DNA from 3 places in the Arthrobacter sp. Hor0625 genome. Region 3 is predicted to be linked to each of the others. Evidence: riboswitches for the same ligand, from Rfam matches in the RefSeq annotation. Region 3 holds a riboswitch; each other region holds the start of a gene.
The links. Region 3 has a riboswitch for S-adenosylmethionine ahead of ACTWLI_RS11245 (aminotransferase class V-fold PLP-dependent enzyme). Riboswitches for the same ligand answer to the same signal wherever they lie in the genome.
Positions count from the first base shown of each region.

Region 1: another riboswitch for S-adenosylmethionine. It lies ahead of metX (homoserine O-acetyltransferase MetX); the one in region 3 lies ahead of ACTWLI_RS11245 (aminotransferase class V-fold PLP-dependent enzyme).
Region 2: another riboswitch for S-adenosylmethionine. It lies ahead of ACTWLI_RS07150 (DUF1737 domain-containing protein); the one in region 3 lies ahead of ACTWLI_RS11245 (aminotransferase class V-fold PLP-dependent enzyme).

Region 1 is NZ_CP199586.1:202,599-208,522, reverse strand. Features, by position in the region: gene ACTWLI_RS01015 (bifunctional o-acetylhomoserine/o-acetylserine sulfhydrylase) at 1-411, shown strand, start outside; SAM riboswitch class IV at 598-713, shown strand; gene metX (homoserine O-acetyltransferase MetX) at 724-1,860, shown strand; gene ACTWLI_RS01005 (MFS transporter) at 2,029-3,411, shown strand; gene ACTWLI_RS01000 (hypothetical protein) at 3,703-4,266, shown strand; gene ACTWLI_RS00995 (LysR family transcriptional regulator) at 5,357-5,924, opposite strand, start outside.
Region 2 is NZ_CP199586.1:1,566,976-1,572,899, reverse strand. Features, by position in the region: gene ACTWLI_RS07160 (aminodeoxychorismate lyase) at 1-421, shown strand, start outside; gene ACTWLI_RS07155 (hypothetical protein) at 437-1,201, opposite strand; SAM riboswitch class IV at 1,384-1,497, shown strand; gene ACTWLI_RS07150 (DUF1737 domain-containing protein) at 1,536-1,838, shown strand; gene ACTWLI_RS07145 (rhodanese-like domain-containing protein) at 1,835-2,245, shown strand; gene ACTWLI_RS07140 (O-succinylhomoserine sulfhydrylase) at 2,242-3,450, shown strand; gene ACTWLI_RS07135 (glutamate--cysteine ligase 2) at 3,534-4,727, opposite strand; gene ACTWLI_RS07130 (UDP-N-acetylglucosamine 1-carboxyvinyltransferase) at 4,839-5,924, opposite strand, start outside.
Region 3 is NZ_CP199586.1:2,440,211-2,446,134, forward strand. Features, by position in the region: gene ACTWLI_RS11235 (Nramp family divalent metal transporter) at 1-330, opposite strand, end outside; gene ACTWLI_RS11240 (class I SAM-dependent methyltransferase) at 417-1,175, opposite strand; gene ACTWLI_RS11245 (aminotransferase class V-fold PLP-dependent enzyme) at 1,246-2,658, opposite strand; SAM riboswitch class IV at 2,694-2,807, opposite strand; gene hisN (histidinol-phosphatase) at 2,899-3,711, opposite strand; gene rsgA (ribosome small subunit-dependent GTPase A) at 3,803-4,918, opposite strand; gene aroA (3-phosphoshikimate 1-carboxyvinyltransferase) at 4,902-5,924, opposite strand, start outside.

The DNA.
Region 1 (5,924 bases), 1.2 Mb from region 3:
ATGGAGCGGCACGTGGCCAACGCCGTCCGGGTCGCGGAGTGGCTGGAGGCCAGGGACGACGTCGAATCGGTCGCCTACGCCGGGCTGCCGTCCAGCCCCTGGTACGAGCGCGGCCGCAAGTACGGGCCCAAGGGGACCGGCGCCGTCGTCTCCTTCAACCTCGCCGGGGGAGCGGAGGCGGGCAAACGGTTCGTCGACGCCCTCGAACTGCACTCGCACGTGGCGAACATCGGCGACGTCCGCTCCCTCGTGATCCACCCGGCGTCGACCACGCACAGCCAGCTCTCGCCGGAGCAGCAGGCCGTGGCCGGAGTCCACCCCGGACTGGTCAGGCTTTCGGTCGGGATCGAGCACATCGATGACATCCTCGCGGACCTCGACGCCGGCTTCCGGGCAGCCAAGGCCGGCTGAGGTCATACAGCCGTCACGGAATTTCCCCACCTTTGCGGGTACGACGGCGGGGCGCGCCGACTTTTTTGGGCGACCCGCCGGACGCGGCGTTCAAAGGTGGGGAAACTGCGGTGCCGAAGAATTCGGCTGTCACACGGCCGTCACAATCTTCGCGCTTGCGCCGCCGCGTTTCGTAGAATCGACCCAGGTCATGAGTGCCAGCGACAGCCCCGGCTTGCTGGCCGGCAACCCTCCTTCTGCGGCGGGGTGCCCCGGGTGAAGACCTGGCCTGCCGGTCAGCTGACGGCGGGCAAGCGCGAAGTGAGGTCCCACATGACGATTGCCGCCACCCGCTCGGGTGCACCCAAAAACACCGCCCCCGCAGGCGACGGAACCGTGCAGTACCTGCCGGTCGGTCCGCTGGAGCTCGAATCCGGTGCCGTCCTGCCGGAGGTGGTCCTGGCCTACGAGACGTGGGGGACCCTCAACGCGGACGGCTCCAACGCCGTCCTGATCGAACATGCCCTGACCGGCGACACCCACGTCACCCGCGGCGACGCCGGCGGGGAACCGGGCTGGTGGGAGGAACTGGCCGGCCCCGGCTCGCCGGTGGACACCGGGAAATACTTCGTGGTCTCCATCAACATCCTCGGCGGCTGTTACGGCTCCACCGGGCCCTCGACCCCGGCCCCGGACGGGCGGCCCTGGGGTTCGCGGTTCCCGCTGGTGACGCTCCGGGACAGCACCGCCGCGGAGGCCCGGCTCGCCGACGCCCTCGGCATCGGCAGTTGGCACGCCGTGCTCGGCGGATCCCTCGGCGGCGCCCGCGCCCTGGAGTGGGCCGTCAGCTACCCGGACCGGGTCCGCCGGTGCGCCGTGATCTCGGTGGGCGCCCGCAGCACAGCCGAACAGATCGCCTTTGCCCAGGCCCAGACGCTGGCCATCCGCCAGGACCCCGATTTCCGCGGCGGCGACTACTACGGCGGCCCCCGGCCGGACGCAGGTCTTGCCCTGGCCCGCCGGATCGCCCACATCACCTACCGCTCCGCCGCCGAACTGGACGGGCGCTTCGGACGCACCGCCCAGGAGGCGGAGGCCCCGCTGACGCCCGGGCCGCTGGCGGGCCGGGGCCGCTACCAGGTGGAAAGCTACCTCGACCACCAGGGCAACAAGCTGGTCAGCCGCTTCGACGCCAACAGCTACATTGCCATCACCGAGGCGTTGATGAGCCACGACGTCAGCCGAGGCCGCGGCAGCCTGGGGGAGGCCCTGGCACGGGCCACCGCCGACTTCTTCGTCGCCGCCGTCGACTCCGACCGGCTCTACTTCCCGGAGCAGTCCCGCGAGCTGGCTGCCGCACTGCCCGGCGACGTCCCGGTCCACGTGATCGAGGCGCCGATCGGCCACGACGGGTTCCTGACCGAAATCGGCCAGCTCGGCGATCGGCTCCGGGGTGCCTTCTTCGCCTGAGCAGGCGGGGCTGCTGTGCATTTTTGCAGATGCACTCTGCGTGAATAGTGGTTGAGCCTCCCGCGCTCGGCGACCATACTCGTGGAGAATGACGCCGTGTGTTCCAACTCACACAAGCGTCTACCCACAGGTCCACAGGGTGTCGACGGAGACACCGAAGGAGTTCGCATGAGCACGGAAAACGCCGCCTCACGGCGCGCAGAGGAACCGGACGTCAAGTCGTCCGGGCTTAAGAAGGTAGTCACGGCCTCCATGGCCGGCACGGTGGTCGAATGGTACGAGTTCTTCCTCTACGCCTCCGCCGCCACCCTGGTCTTCGGCAAGATGTTCTTCCCCAACTCCGGCACGGAGCTGGACGGCATCATCGCCGCATTCTTGACCTACGCCGTCGGTTTCGTCGCCCGCCCCATCGGCGGCATCGTCTTCGGCCACTTCGGCGACAAGTTCGGCCGCAAGCAGCTGCTGCAGCTCAGCATCATCCTGGTCGGCGTGTCCACCTTCCTGATGGGCTGCCTGCCAAGCTTCCAGCAGATCGGCTACTGGGCTCCGGCCCTGCTGGTCTTCCTGCGCTTCGCGCAGGGCTTCGCCGTCGGCGGTGAATGGGGCGGCGCCGTCCTGCTCGTTGCCGAGCACAGCCCCAGCAAGTCCCGCGGCTTCTGGGCCAGCTGGCCGCAGTCCGCCGTTCCGCTGGGCAACCTGCTGGCCACCGGCGTGCTGTTCCTGCTCTCCTCCATCCTCTCCAGCGCTGACTTCCTCGGCTGGGGCTGGCGGGTCGCCTTCTGGCTCTCCGCCGTGATCGTGGTGATCGGCTACTACATCCGCACCAAGGTCCAGGACGCCCCGATCTTCCTCGAGGCACAGAAAGAAGTTGTCACGGAGAACAAGGGCTATGGCGTCGCCGAGGTCTTCCGCCGCTACCCGCGCGGCGTCTTCACCGCCATGGGCCTGCGCTTCGCAGAGAACATCCTTTACTACCTCGTGGTCACCTTCTCCATCACCTACCTGAAGGTGATCGTCCAGGCCGACACCTCGCGCATCCTCCTGCTGCTGCTCGTGGCGCACGCCATCCACTTCGCCGTCGTGCCGATGGTCGGCAGGCTCTCCGACAACTTCGGCCGCAAGCCGATCTACATGGCCGGTGCCGTGCTCGGCGCCACCTGGGGCTTCTTCGCCTTCCCGATGATGGATTCGAAGAACGACATGGTCATCCTCGCGGCCATCACCATCGGCCTGCTCTTCCACGCTCTGATGTACGCCGGCCAGCCGGCCATCATGGCCGAGATGTTCCCGACCCGGATGCGCTACTCGGGCGTCTCGCTCGGCTACCAGGTGACCTCGATCGTGGCCGGTTCGCTCGCCCCGATCATCGCCACGGCGCTGCTGAGCCAGTACAAGTCCTCCGTGCCGGTAGCCATCTACCTGCTGATCGCCTGCGCGGTCACCGCCGTCGCGGTCTTCTTCCTGAAGGAGACCCGCGGTATCTCGCTCCACGACGTCGATGCCGCCGACGCGCAGGGCACCGCAGACCTGATCGCAGCCGGCAAGAAGTAACTGGAGGCAGCTGCACGAGTCACACAACAGCAGCCCCCGTCCCCGCACTGCGGGGACGGGGGCTGCTGTTTTAGGGGCCGGGGAAACCGGCGGGCCGTCGTGGGACTAGCCGGCAAGCAAGTCCCACGCGCAACCAATCGGGATTCCTTCGAGCGGTGAAACGGGCGAGGTAACCACCTACGACGGCACAGTCATTTCATAGTGAAGTGAGGCTAATCTCTGGTCAGCGGCAGAGGATCCACACCGCTAGACTCTCAGCCCATGGGGACCGGGCGAGAAGTAAAGAGCTCTTTGAACATTCTGGTACTACGCCGCCTGGAGGCTGCGTGCCTGGCGCTAGCGGCCGTGACCGCCGTGGCACAACTTGGCGCGCTGCTTTTGGTCATCGGCGGGACTGTATTGACCTTCTGGGCCGTCAGCGGCATGCTGCTGGTCGCCTCCGTGACGCTTCGTCTTGTCTCCAATCGGGCAGCTCGCTGCATTGACGTGCCACCGTTTGCAGCGCATGTCCGACTGTTGTGCAGCATCGTGGCCTCTGCGGTGTGCCTCATCTGCCTGGGCGGTGCGTTCGGCGACCTGGGCGCCAGCTACCGCGTTCTAGATCCTCCTGCGGCCAACGGTTGCCGAGCCGTCGTTCGCGAGTTTTCTTTCCTCTTCGCCGGCAGGGGTGACGTGTACGCGGTCAGGTTCGGCGGGATAGGATTCCGCGCGAGCTCGTGGACCACGGACGACGGGTATGAACCGGTTGCCCGCGGCTCGTACACCCTGAAGTGGGATGGGAACGATGGCGCCCTCAATCTCATCGGAGGCATTGACCCGGTATGGCCCGCGGTCCACGCCATCCAGTGCAGCTGAGTGGGAAATCAAACCACGGCCCATCGCATCGAACTGCGGGACTCTCATCCTCGATCAGGGGTTTGTGCGCATGCGTGGCGCCGGCGCTGATGGAATCGAAGACCTCGCGACAGTGAACGCTCATTGTGACCCTAACCAACGCGCAGCGCCCTAGGGCCAGCTCGTCTTCGGGTATGACGTCCTAGGTGGAGTGTTCGCCAACGATCACGATGATTTGCCCGCCCAAGCCGGCGGAGTTTGTTACTGGGGTCCACTCTGGAATAGGCGCCCTTGGGAGTGGGGCACACGGCATTCAGCGACTGGCTGCTGAATGGCGGAGCCGAGGAATGAGAGCAACTGGCCCAGAGCCTTATCGCAGGATCAGAATGAAGGGTTGCTCGTCAGGCGCCGGGTGTGGGATCCCTCAGCGGGACGGTTTAGGTGATCTATCAGTTTTCCCAGGACTTCCAATTGAACCGTTGCTACGTGGTGCCACTCCGGATCCGGCACTTCGAGACTGTGGTTACCGCCCGGGACGGTGATCGTCCTAGCGTGAGAGTTCGAAACTTCCTCCGGGCACCAGGTTGAGTCCGCTGTGCCTCCGACGAAAAGGTGCCTGTCTGACGCTGTGCGCGCTGCCTCGGCGATGCGGGCGTCTGAGAGGATGGGCGTTATCCACGCGGCCTGTACTTCCCACTCCAAGAAGTACGGCAGCGCGAAGGTCCCAAGGGACTTGCCGACTACTGCACTTGGGGCATAAGGCATCTCATATAGCGCTTGGGAGACCGCCTCTTCAACAAATTGCTGGGTATCCCTTGGCGGTGGGCCTTGGACGTCGGCGTGCCAATTGATCGACCAGATGTCCCAACCCGCCCGCGTCAGAGCGAATATGGGCCAATAGAGCAGAGGTCCTTGAACCGTGTATCCCGCCCCTGGGAGCAATAAGGCCACAGGAGCGGACTTCGAAGGCGCAGAATTCAACCTCGCAATTGTCGGCATGACAGGGACGATAACAGGTGTCCGGCGAGAGGTCCTGAACGGGACGCTTCAGGCGCCGTGCGTATCAGCCGACGCGGTGCTGCCGCTCGCCCTTCCGCGCCCTCCGCCCCGCTCAGCCCGCCAGTACGTCCTGGCGTTCGGCGATCTCGGCCCGGACGGCGGCCAGCACCGCCTGCACCGGCGCCGATCGCAGCGATTCGGCCCGGGCCACCGCCCAAATGGGCAGTTGCCGCTGGAAGTCATCGGGAAGGACGGGCACGAAGCCCGGCTTGCCGACCACCAGGAAGTTTGGCAGCAGCCCGATCCCGGCTGCGCGGCGGACCGCCTCCAGCTGGGCGAAGATGCTGGTGGCTTGGAAGCTTGAGCGCGGCATCGGCAGCTGGGTGGACCGGTGGCCGAGCTCGGCGACCTGCAGGGCCGACTCGACGTAGGAGACGAAGCCGTGTTGCCGGACGTCGTCGAGCGTCTCCGGCAGCCCGTGCCCGCGGGCGTACTCCGGGCTCGCGTAGAGCCGCAGAACGTAGTTGGACAGGAAGATGGTCTGGGCGTTGCTGACCTCAAGGTTGCCGACCACCACCTCCAGGTCCACCCCCGAGCGGTTTTGGCTCACCTTCCGGGTGGCGCTGAGCATCTCGACGTTCAGCAGGGGGTGCTCGCGCTGCAGCCGGACCAGGGCCGGG
Region 2 (5,924 bases), 870 kb from region 3:
CATGGCCGCGCTGCGCTATGCCCACCACCAGGGCGCGGACGACGTGATCTTCACCTCCGCCGACGGGCGGGTCCTGGAGGGACCGACGTCGACCGTGCTGCTGGCGCACCTGGAGACCGTCGACGACGGCGCTGGCGGCACCCGCACCGTGCGCCGCCTGATCACCCCGCAGCTGGACAGCGGCATCCTCCCCGGCACTTCGCAGGGCGCCCTGTTCACCGCGGCCAAGGCCGCCGGTTGGGAGCTGGGCTACGGTCCGCTGGTCCCGGACGACCTCTACGACGCCGACGCCGTCTGGCTGATCTCGAGCATCCGGCTCCTCGCCCCGGTCAACCACATCGACGGCAAAGAGATCGGCACCCCGGAGCTGAGGCGCCAGCTCACGGCCGAGCTCAACGACCTGTTCGCCACGATCGAGTAGGACCGCGGCTTAGCCCTAGGTACCGGCCCGGGCGAGGGCGTCGTCGACCATCCGCGCCATATCCGGGGCCGAGCCCTTGGTGACATCCGGGCCGGTAGCGACCGCGGTGGCGGAGAGCCCTCCGCTGGCTCCCATCACCACCACCGTGACCAGCTTTTCCCCGTCCGGCATGGTCTGGGTGGACAGCGAAGCGAAGGAAGCGTCTGCGTTGGTCGGCACCGCCAGGATTTCGGTGGTGCTCTCAAACTTGTGGCCCTGCATCTCCACGGTGAAGTTCTCGCACTTTTTGGTGTTGGCGACCGAGCTTTCAACGTTCTTTGCCAGCACCTCCGGGTCCTTGAACGCCACCAGGGTCACCGCCGTGACAGCCCGGACAGTGGTCGACTCGGAGGTGCCGCCGGCGAAGACACTGCCCGGCGGGATCTGGGCGTTGCTGTCCGCAACGGCAGCGCACGCTTTCGGCGTGATGACGACGCCGGACATCACCTCCTTCGAGGCGGCGATGCCCTCCTCCAGTTGCGCGGCCGGGATGGCCGTCAGGCGCTTGCCCTGGGCATCCTTGAGACCGGCGACAATGGCCGCCAACTCGGTCTGCGTGAACACCTTGGCGGCCGCGGTGGGCGTGGGCGTCGGGCTCGGCGACTGGCTTGCGGACGGGGCGCCCGGGGAGCCCGCGGGCGTCGACCCGGCCGTCGTCGGGGCAGCGGAACCGCCGCAACCGGCGAGCCCCAGGGCGGTTGAAATCAGCAGCGCGGCCGGTGCGAGGCGTCGCAGGTACATGTGGGTCCCCAATTCTTGGTGTGAGCGTGCGGTGGACGGCGAGCGCTTTTCCCCCGCCGGCGCGTCAGTGGTGAGACTACGACAAGGCACGGCTCCGGGATAGGTGCCACTCCGGCGGCCGCGTGACTGAACATGACGGCGTCGGCGGCCCGGCCGGTGCCGGGAGTGCTACGTTTTTGGGGAGTAATGAGATCCGGCGCCAAGCCCTGACTGGCCGGTCGGCAACCCTCCTTTCGCGGCGGGGTGCCTCAGGTGAATACTCGGCAAATCGACCACTCGAGCTGCAAGCGTGAAAGTAAGGAGATCCGTCGTGTCCGACGCGTCCGTCCCCGCTGTGCCTGCCACAGCCCCCGCTCCCTCCCCTGCCGGCGCCGGTCCGCGCACGGAAGAAAAGCTGGCCTACCGGCTGTTTACCGGCCCGGATGACCGCGGTTTCTGCGAGCGCGTCTCGGCGGCCCTGGCCGAGGGCTACGTCCTGCACGGCAGCCCGTCGGCAACGTTCAACGGCCAGACCGTGATCGTTGCGCAGGCCGTGGTGCTGCCGGCGGCCATAGCCAGCGCCGACGCCGCCGTCGCCAGTGCGGTGGATGAGCTCGACGGCGGGTCCGAGGAGTTCGACGGCGAGGGCCACGCGTGAGCTGCGCCGGGGACCTGAGCCCGCAGCAGGCCTGGGCCAGGCTAGGGGCCGGGGCCGTCCTGGTGGACGTCCGGACCGAGGCCGAATGGCGGCAGATCGGTGTCCCGGTCACCGCCGGGGCCGGACCGGACCCGCTCTTCATCGAGTGGAACCTGGCCGGCGGCCTCCCCAACCCGCGGTTCCTTGACCAGCTCGAGGCAGCTGTCCCCGGGGGCGGCACCGAGCTCCTCTTCCTGTGCCGCTCCGGTGCCCGCTCGGCAGCCGCGGCGGCGGCCGCGGCCGCGGCTGGGTTCACGGCCTACAACGTCCTGGAAGGCTTCGAGGGCGAGCCCGGCCCGTCCGGAGCCAGGAATGTCAACGGCTGGAAGAACCGCGGCCTCCCCACCGACCAGGACAGCACCACGTGAGCTTCAACCCTGACGCCCAGGACTGGAGCCCGGACACCCAGGCCGTTCGCGGCGGCCTGGACCGCACCGCGTTTCACGAAACCACCGAGCCGATCTTCCTGAACTCGGGCTTCATCTACGAGTCCGCCGCCGCGGCCGAGCGCGCCTTCACCGGCGAGGACGAGCGCTTCGTCTACTCCCGCTACGGCAACCCCTCGGTGGCCACGTTCCAGGAACGGCTCCGCCTGCTCGAGGGCACCGAGGCCTGCTTCGCGACGGCGTCGGGCATGTCCGCGGTGTTCACCGCGCTCGGCGCGCTGCTGGGCGCCGGCGACCGCGTGGTCGCGGCCCGGTCGCTGTTCGGGTCCTGCTTCGTGATCCTCAATGAGATCCTGCCGCGCTGGGGCGTGGAAACGGTCTTCGTGGACGGGCCGGACCTTGAGCAGTGGCGGTCCGCGCTGTCCGAGCCTGCCACGGCGGTGTTCTTCGAGTCGCCGTCGAACCCGATGCAGGAAATTGTGGACATCGCCGCGGTGAGCGCGCTGGCCCACGCCGCCGGCGCCACGGTCGTCGTCGACAACGTCTTCGCCACCCCGCTGCTGCAGCGCTGCGGGGAGCTCGGCGCGGACGTGGTCGTCTACTCCGGCACGAAGCATATTGACGGCCAGGGCCGGGTGCTCGGCGGCGCGATCCTGGGCACCCGCGAGTTCATTGAGGGACCGGTCAAGCAGCTCATGCGCCACACCGGCCCCGCGCTGTCCGCCTTCAACGCGTGGGTGCTGAGCAAAGGCCTGGAAACGATGGCCCTGCGGGTGAACCACTCCTGCGCCACGGCGCTGCGGCTGGCCGAGTGGCTCCAGAACCAGCCGGCCGTCAACTGGGTCCGGTACCCGCTCCTGCCCTCCCACCCGCAGCACGAGCTGGCCGCCCGGCAGATGAAGGCCGGCGGCACGGTGCTGACCCTGGAACTGGCCCCCTCGGCCGGGCGCACCGCCAAGGAGGCTGCCTTCGCGCTGCTGGATGCACTGCAGATCATCGATATCTCCAACAACCTCGGCGATTCGAAGTCCCTGATCACCCACCCCGCCACCACGACGCACCGCGCCATGGGGCCGGACGGGCGCGCCGCGATCGGGCTGAGCGACGGCGTCGTGCGGCTCTCGGTGGGGCTGGAGGACGTGGATGACCTGATCCGCGACCTGGGGCAGGCGCTCCGGCAGGTCTAGCTTTCCGTCAGGCCGCGAAGTGACAGTTAACAGCAGTGTGAGCGGAAAACACCGCCGCGAACTGTCATTTCGGCGATGCAGGTCTAGCCGCGCCGGACCGGCACCAGTACCGGTTCCAGTCCGGCGGCCGGCGCAGGCTCCGCCCCGCGCGAGGTCACCCGCACCGCGTGGGCGACGACGGCGGCCGCCGCGGCGTCGTCGAATGGTGTGTCGAGGCCCGGGGCGTTGAGCGCCTGCCGCTGCAGCTGCGCGCCGGTGCCGTCGGCGAGGATCCGTTCGACGCCATGCCGCACCAGCTCGAGCTCTCCCTGCTCCGCCAGGACCGGGGCCACGAAATCGACCAGGGCGTGCACCACCTCCCCGGCCGGGGCGGGCCGGAAGGTCCCGAAGTCCAACAGCTCGCTCTGCAGCCCGCAGTTGCTGGCCTGCCAGGCGGCCATCTTCAGCAGCACGGTCGGCACCGGGGCGGGGTCGACGCCGTCGCGCCACTCCCGGCTGGCGGATTCCACCAGCGCACGCACCAGCACCGCGATCAGCGCCGCGTCTTCGGCGCGCAGGCAAACGTCCGCGACCCGGACCTCCACCGTCGGGTGATGGCGGGCGAGCCGCGCGTCGAAGTACACCATGCCTTCGTCGAAGAGCACCCCGGTCTCCAGCAGCCGCGCCACCACGCGCCGGTACACCGGAAGGCTGCCGAAGATCATGGCGGGGCCGGCGGCGGGCCACCGGTTCCACGCCTGGGTCCGGTAGCTTTCAAACCCCGTCTCCGAACCGTTCCAGAACGGCGAATTGGCGCTGAGCGCGATCAGCACCGCCAGTTTGTCCCTGATCCGGTCCAGGACGGCGACGCCCTCCTCCGGGGACTCGATGAAGGTGTGGACGTGGAAGCCGCAGGTCAGCTGTTCCTGCACGGTCAGGCCGAAGCGTCTCTGCATGGTGGCGTACCGCGGGTTGGGCGTGGTGTGCGTGGGCGAGGCCAGCGGCGACGTGGCCAGGGCCGCGACCCGGGCGCCGTGGATGCGGGCGGCATGGTCCGCGAAGGCCCGGGACTGCCGGACCTGCCCCAGCAGGTCCGCGTGGTCCAGGCAGGGCCGGGTCTGGGTTTCGATCTGCTCCAGCTTGAGCTCAAAGCTGAAGCCGGAGTCGTCGTGGTCCGCGGCGTGCGCGGCTGCCGCGCCGGGCGTCAGCCCCCGCAGCAGGGCGTCGGCCAGGGCCAGCGGCACCCCGCTGGCGGGGTCCACGATCAGCAGTTCCTCCTCGACACCAAAGGTGCGCATGGAACCATTGTGCGCCAGCACCCGCCCGGACGCGCCGGCTGCGGCGGTCCAGCCTGGTCAAACCGTCCAGCCTGGCCAGGCCGTCCAGCCTGACCCGGCCGTTCAGGCTGTTCAGTCTTGGAAGTACTCGATCTTCGCGCCGATGGTGTTCAGCCGCTCGGCCAGGTCCTCGTAGCCGCGCTCGATCACGTAGATGTTGCGCAGCTCGGAGACGCCGCGCGCGGCCAGCATGGCCAGCAGCAGGCAGGCCGCCGGGCGCAGGGCCGGCGGGCAGCCGACCTCGGCGGCGCGCCACCGGGTGGGTCCGTTGACGTAGATCCGGTGCGGATCGAGCAGCTGCACCTGGGCGCCGAGCTTGTTCAGTTCCGTCAGGTAGATCGCCCGGTTCTCGTAGACCCAGTCATGGATCATCGTCTGGCCCTGGGCGTTGGCGGCGATGACCGCGAAGAACGGCAGGTTGTCGATGTTCAGGCCGGGGAACGGCATGGGGTGGATCTTGTCCTCCGGCGCCCGCAGCTCCGAGGGCCGGGTGGTGACGTCCACCAGCCGGGTGCGGCCGTTGCGGGCCACGTACTCCGCGGAGACCTCCAGCCGCTGGCCCATCTGTTCCAGCGTCGCCAGTTCGATCTCCATGAACTCGATCGGGACCCGGCGGATGGTCACCTCGGAGTTGGTGACGATCCCGGCGGTGATCAGGCTCATCGCCTCGATCGGGTCCTCGGACGGGAAGTACTCGATCTCGACGTCGACCGACGGGCGCCCGACGATTTTCAGCGTCGTGGTGCCGACCCCCTCGATGTCCACGCCTAGCATCTGGAGGTAGAAGCACAGGTCCTGGACCATGTAGTTGGGGCTGGCGTTGCGGATGATGGTGGTGCCGCGGCGGTGGGCGGCAGCCATGATCGCGTTTTCGGTCACCGTGTCCCCGCGTTCGCTCAGCACGAAGGACCGGTCGTGGCCGTCCGCGGGCGGGGCCTGCACGCTGTAGAAGCCGGACTTTGCCTCCACGCTGAGCCCGAACTGGCGCAGCGCCTGCATGTGCGGTTCGACGGTCCGGGTGCCGAGGTCGCAGCCGCCCGCGTAGGGCAGGCGGTATTCGGCGGACTCATCGAGCAGCGGGCCCAGCAGCATGATCACGCTGCGGGTGCGGCGGGCGGCCTCGACGTCCATCGAGTCGAGGTCCAGCACGGCCGGGCG
Region 3 (5,924 bases):
GGCCTGGACCCAGAAGGCGCGGCGCCACAGCGGCCGCAGCCGCTCGCCGAGGATCTCCGGCAGGCTCTTGCCCGTGACGATGCCGAGCTTCGCGGACTGGTACTGGACCAGGACCGCCATGACGTTCGCCGCGACGAGCACCCAGACCAGCAGGTAGCCATACTGCGCGCCGGCGGTGAGGTTTGCGGCCACGTTGCCGGGGTCCACATAGGCGATGGCGGCCACGAAGGCAGGGCCGAGCAGCCCCAGCAGCGCACGACGGCGGCCGCGCACCCCGCGGGCGGGCGGCAGCGGCGCGGGCTGCTGTTCGGGTCCGGCGACATGCAGCACTGTGGTCTCCCTGAAGTTCTTGACTGCCTACATATAAAAGTTAGGCACACCGAAATTCTAGGGGTGCGGCGGGATGCGTGCAATCCTCAGGTCCTGGTGGCCCGCCAGCTCTGCGTCAGGTAGGGCAGGGTCAGGAGTTCGCCGTCACTGTGGCCAAGGTGCTCGTGCAGGTACCAGTCGAGGTTCCCCAGCACCTTGGCGCGGGTGGCCTCGCCGGCCCGCAGGTAGTAGCTGCGGGACTTGGCCAGTTCCACGAGGTCCCCGGTGCTGACCGGGTCTTCCCAGCGGGTGAGGTGGCTCTCCAAGCCGGTGAACTCCGGGCCGACCGTTGGCCTGAAGTCCGGTTTGTGGACATCGCCGGCGTGCATGATCCGGGACAGTCGGTGCACCCACGGGACGGAGGTGTCGAGCTGGTTCCAGACCAGGCCCAGGACCCCGTGCGGCCGCAGGATGCGGGCTGCCTCGGCGCTGGCGGCCAGCGGGTCGCACCAGTGCCACGCCTGCGCGACCGTGACCAGGTCGAAGGCCGCCGCCGGCAGGCCGGTGTGCTCGGCAGTGCCCTCGACGGCGGTGACGCCCGGCAGGGAACGGCGCAGTTGCGCCAGCATGTCCAGCGACGGGTCGACGGCCACGGTTGCCAGGCCGCGTTCGACCAGCAGCGCCGTGTACTTGCCGGTTCCGGCGCCCAGGTCCGCGGCATCCCGGGCCCCGGCCGGGACCAGCCAGTCGGCCGAATCCGCCGGATAGCCCGGACGGACGCGGTCGTAGTGCTCTCCGCCGTCCTGGAAGCTCCGGCCCAGCTCCTGCCGGCGTGAATGGTGAAGTTTGGGGCCGCCGCGTGCCACGTGCGATCTCCTTCGGCAGCTCTGGTGGGTACCTGAAGAATTTACCGCACGGCCGGAGGCCGGACTGCGCCTACTCCACCGTGCAGGGGGCGGCGCCGGCGGTGCCCGGGGTGTTGGGCGCCCAGTGCGGGTAGCTGCGGGTGTCGTTGGCGGGGACCCAGCGTCCGGCGTCCACGACGTAGTCCCAGCCCAGGCCCTGCCGGCGCAGGTCCCGCAGCCCGGCGAGCAGCCGTTCGGCGTCCTCGATCCGGGAACCGAGGCCGAAGCTGGCGCGCAGTGAACCCGCGGGCAGGCCCAGCCGTTTGAGCAGCGGATGGGCACAGAACCTGCCGTCCCGCAGCCCGACGCCGTGCTCTGCGGACAGGTACGCGGCCACCAGGCCGGCGTCGTACCCTGCTACCGAGAAGTTCACGACGCCGATCGTGCCGGGCCCCTCTCCGCGCGCCGTCTCCTCGAAGATGTGGTGCACGCTCACGCCGTCGAGCTCCTGCAGCCCCTCGACCAGGAAGGACCGGATGGCGTCCTCGTGGGCGTGCCATTCCTGCTCGTCCAGGGCCTCGAGTACCTGCGTGGCACGGGCCAGCGCGGCTGCGCCCAGGACGTTGGGGGAGCCGCCCTCGTGCCGTGCCGGGCCGGTGGTCCAGCTGACGCTGTCCAGCCTCGCGTCGCGCACCGCGCCGCCGCCGGCCAGGTGCGGGGCGCCGGCGTCGAGCCAGTCCGGTCGTCCCACCAGCACCCCGGCCCCGAAGGGGGCGTAGAGCTTGTGCCCGGAAAAGGCGAGGTAGTCTACGTCGTCGGCGGTGAGGTCGATCCGCCGGTGCGGCGCCAGCTGGGCGGCATCCACGGCGATCCGCGCGCCGAATTCATGGGCCAGGGCCGCCAGCTCGCGGATGGGCAGGATTTCGCCGGTGACGTTCGAGGCACCGGTGACGGCGAGCAGGCTGATCCCGCCGCAGGCCAGTTCGGCGCGGAGCCGTGCCACGGTCCCGGCCAGCGTGGGCGCGGCGACGACGCTGCGGTGCGGGACGTTCTGCCAGGGCAGCAGGTTGGCGTGGTGCTCGATGTCCAGGTAGAGGACTTCCCCGGCCGGCGATCCGTCCGCCGCGGGCAGGCAGCCGGCCAGCAGGTTCAGCGAGTCGGTGGTGTTGCGCGTGAAGATCACTGCGTCGTCGTCCCGGCCGCCGACGAAGCGGCGGATGATGTTCCGGGCGTTTTCGTACACCGAGGTGCTGAGCTGGGACGCATAGCCGGCGCCGCGGTGGACGCTGGCGTAATACGGCAGGATCTCGTTCAGGTAGGCCGAGACCACCGACAGCGCCGGGGCGGAGGCGCCGTAGTCGAGGTTCGCGTAGCGGACCTGGCCGCCCTGGATCAGCGGTGCCTGGATCTCGGCGCCGGAAACGGCGGACAGCGGCCGGCGGGCCGTGGCCGGGCGGGCATCGCAGCGCCCGGCGGTGGGGGTGGGAATGGTGGCAGTCGACATGGGACCTCGCTCGAAAAGGACCCCGCACACAGGGGGATCCGCGCTTGCCGGGTCCGCTCCGGACCGGCCAGGTCGTCACCCGGGGCACCCCGCCGCGAAAGGAGGGTTGCCGGCCAGCAAACCGGGGTTTAGCGCTGGCACTCGTGACCTGGTTCGAGCCTAGGACATGGCCCCCGCGCACCGGAAAGGAGGGCCGCAATGTGAAGCAGAGTGTTACGCCGCCGGGCCGCTGCCGGGCTGCTAGAGCAGGTCGTCGAGGTTGGGGTTCAGGCGCTTGAGGACTTCGGAGTGCAGGATCGAGTTGGTGGCCAGGGCGTTGCCGCCGAACGGCCCGTCTTCGCCCTCGAGCGAGGTGAAGCGGCCGCCGGCTTCGGTGACGATCGGGACCAGCGCGGCCATGTCGTAGAGGTTCAGTTCGGGTTCGCAGGCGATGTCGACGGCTCCCTCGGCCACGAGGCAGTAGGACCAGAAATCCCCGTAGGCGCGGGTGCGCCAGACTTCCTCGGTGAGGCCGATGAACTCGTCGAGGTTGCCGCGCTGCTTCCAGCCGCCCAGGCTGGAGTAGGAGAGGGAGGCGTCCGCGAGCCGCGAGACGTTGGAGACCTTCAGCCGAGTGGCGGCGGCCAGCGAGCGGCCGGTGTACGCCCCGGCGCCCTTGGCCGCCCACCAGCGCTTGCCCAGGGCCGGGGCGCTGACGACGCCGACCACCGGCTCGCCCTCGTCGACGAGGGCGATCAGGGTGGCCCAGACCGGGACGCCGCGGACGAAGTTCTTGGTCCCGTCGATCGGGTCGATGATCCAGCGCCGCGCGCCGTGGCCGGAGCTGCCGAATTCCTCGCCGAGCACGGCGTCGCGCGGGCGGGAGCGGGAGAGCTGGCCGCGGATGGCTTCCTCGGCGGCCTTGTCGGCGTCGGTGACGGGGGTGAGGTCCGGCTTCGTCTCGATCCGAAGGTCGAGCGCCTTGAAGCGGCTCATCGTCTGGGAGTCGACGGAATCGGCCAGTACGTGGGCAAGGCGCAGGTCATCGTTGTAGCTCGAAGCTGGTTGGCTCATGCCTCCAAACTACCGCCTAAGTGCCGGGCGGGCCGGGAAGCCACGTCCCCGCGGGCCGCACAGCGGGCTGTTCGGCGGCCCGGGCGCCGGCTCAGGAGACGCTGCCAAGCTCCTTGGTCTCCTGGGCTTCCATCCGCGGGTCGGTGCCGAGCAGGCGGCGCAGGGAGGCCAGGCGGGCCGGGCCGGACGGGCCGGCGTGTCCGGCCTGTACCCACGCGTCCACGCCGCAGTTGACCGCAGTGGCGTCGTGCTTGCAGCCGCGTTCGCAGTCCTCGGTGCCCGGTTCGAGGTCCGGGAAGGAGTGCAGGATCCGGTCCGGGTCCACGTGGGCCAGGCCGAAGGAGCGGATGCCGGGGGTGTCGATGATCCAGCTGCCGGCCGGGGCGTCGCTGACTTTCAGCGCCAGCGCGGAGGAGGAAGTGTGCCGGCCGCGGCCGGTGACGGCGTTGACGCCGCCGGTGGCCCGTTCGGCGCCGGTGAGCGCGTTCACCATGGTGGATTTGCCGACGCCGGAGTGGCCGAGCATGACGGTGACCTTACCGTCGAGGTGCGCCCGGAGCTGGGAGACGGCGTCCCGGTCCAGCCGGGCGGACAGGCCGTCGTCGGAGCGCGCGTCGATGCCGGAGGCGGCGGTGTCCGCCGTTTTGGAGATGATCACCGGGAAATCCAGGTGCCGGTAGTTGGCGAGCAGCTCGGCGGGGTCCTTCACGTCGGCCTTGGTGACCAGCAGCAGCGGCTCGATGCCGGCGTCGTAGGCGGCGACGAGGGCGCGGTCGATGAACCCGGTGCGCGGCTCCGGGTTGGCCGCGGCAACGACGACGACCAGCTGGTCGGCGTTGGCGACGACGGCACGTTCGATCGGGTCGGTGTCATCCGCGCTGCGGCGCAGCAGCGTCCGGCGGTCCTGAATCTTGACCAGCCGGGCCAGGGTGTCGGGTTCGCCGCTGACGTCCCCGACCAGCGAGACGAAGTCCCCGGCCACCACCGGATTGCGGCGCAGCTCCCGGGCCCGGGCGGCGATGATCTTGCGTTCGTCGGCTGTGCCCTCGTCGACGACGGCGGTGTAGCGCCCGCGGTCGACGGTGATGATCCGGCCGGTGACGGCGTCGTCGTAGCTGGGCCGGTCCTTGGTGCGCGGTCGGGAGCCTTTCTTGTTGGGACGGATCCGGACGTCGGATTCGTCCCAGGAGTCAGTGCTGCGTGCCACCGGCGGCGTCCTTGTCTGCGGTGGTGTCCGGGCCGAGCATGGCCTCCCAGAGCTGCGGAAAGTCAGGCATGGTCTTGGCCGTGGTGCCGATGTCCTCGACCTCCACCCCGGGGACCGCAAGGCCCCAGATGGCGCCGGCGGTGGCCATCCGGTGGTCGGCGTAGCTGTGCACGACGCCGCCGTGCAGCTTCGCCGGCCGGATCACCAAACCGTCAGCGGTTTCCTCCGCGTCGCCGCCAAGCCGGTTGATCTCGGTGACGAGGGCGGCGAGCCGGTCCGTTTCGTGGCCGCGCAGGTGCGCGATGCCGGTCAGCGTCGAGGGGCCGGTGGCCAGGGCGCACAGGGCCGCGACGGTCGGCGCGAGTTCGCTGGTGTCGGCGAACCGGCCGCCGGTGATCTCGGGGCCGCCGGTGACGGTGAGGGTGCCGTCGGCCAGCGTGACGGTGGCGCCCATGGCCGGCAGGATGCTGCGCCACAGGTCGCCCACCTGGGTGGTGCCGACGGGCCAGTTGGGAATGCGCACGGTGCCGCCGGTGGCCAGGGCGGCGGCCAGGAACGGCCCGGCGTTGGAGAGGTCCTGTTCAATCCGCCGGTCGAAGGCCCGGATCGGTCCCGGGGCAACGCTCCAGTGGTTGGGGACCGAATCGTCAACGCTGACGCCGACGCTGCGCAGCACGGCGACGGTCATCTTGATGTGGTCCAGGCTGGGGACCGGGGCGCCGGGGTGCTCGGCGCTGCGGTGCTCCAGGTGGAGTCCGTCGCGGAACCGGGCCCCCACCAGCAGCAGGGCGGAGACGAACTGCGACGAGGCGCCGGCATCGATCACCAGATGCCCGCCGCGGACCTGCCCGGTTCCCTGCACCGCGAACGGCAGCGACGAGGCGGGCCCACCCTCGGGTGCGCCCACGGCCACGCCGAGGCCGGCGAGGGCCTCGATGATGGTGCCCATCGGCCGTTTACGGGCATGCGGGTCGCCGTCGAACACCGTCGTGCCGCGGTGCAGCGC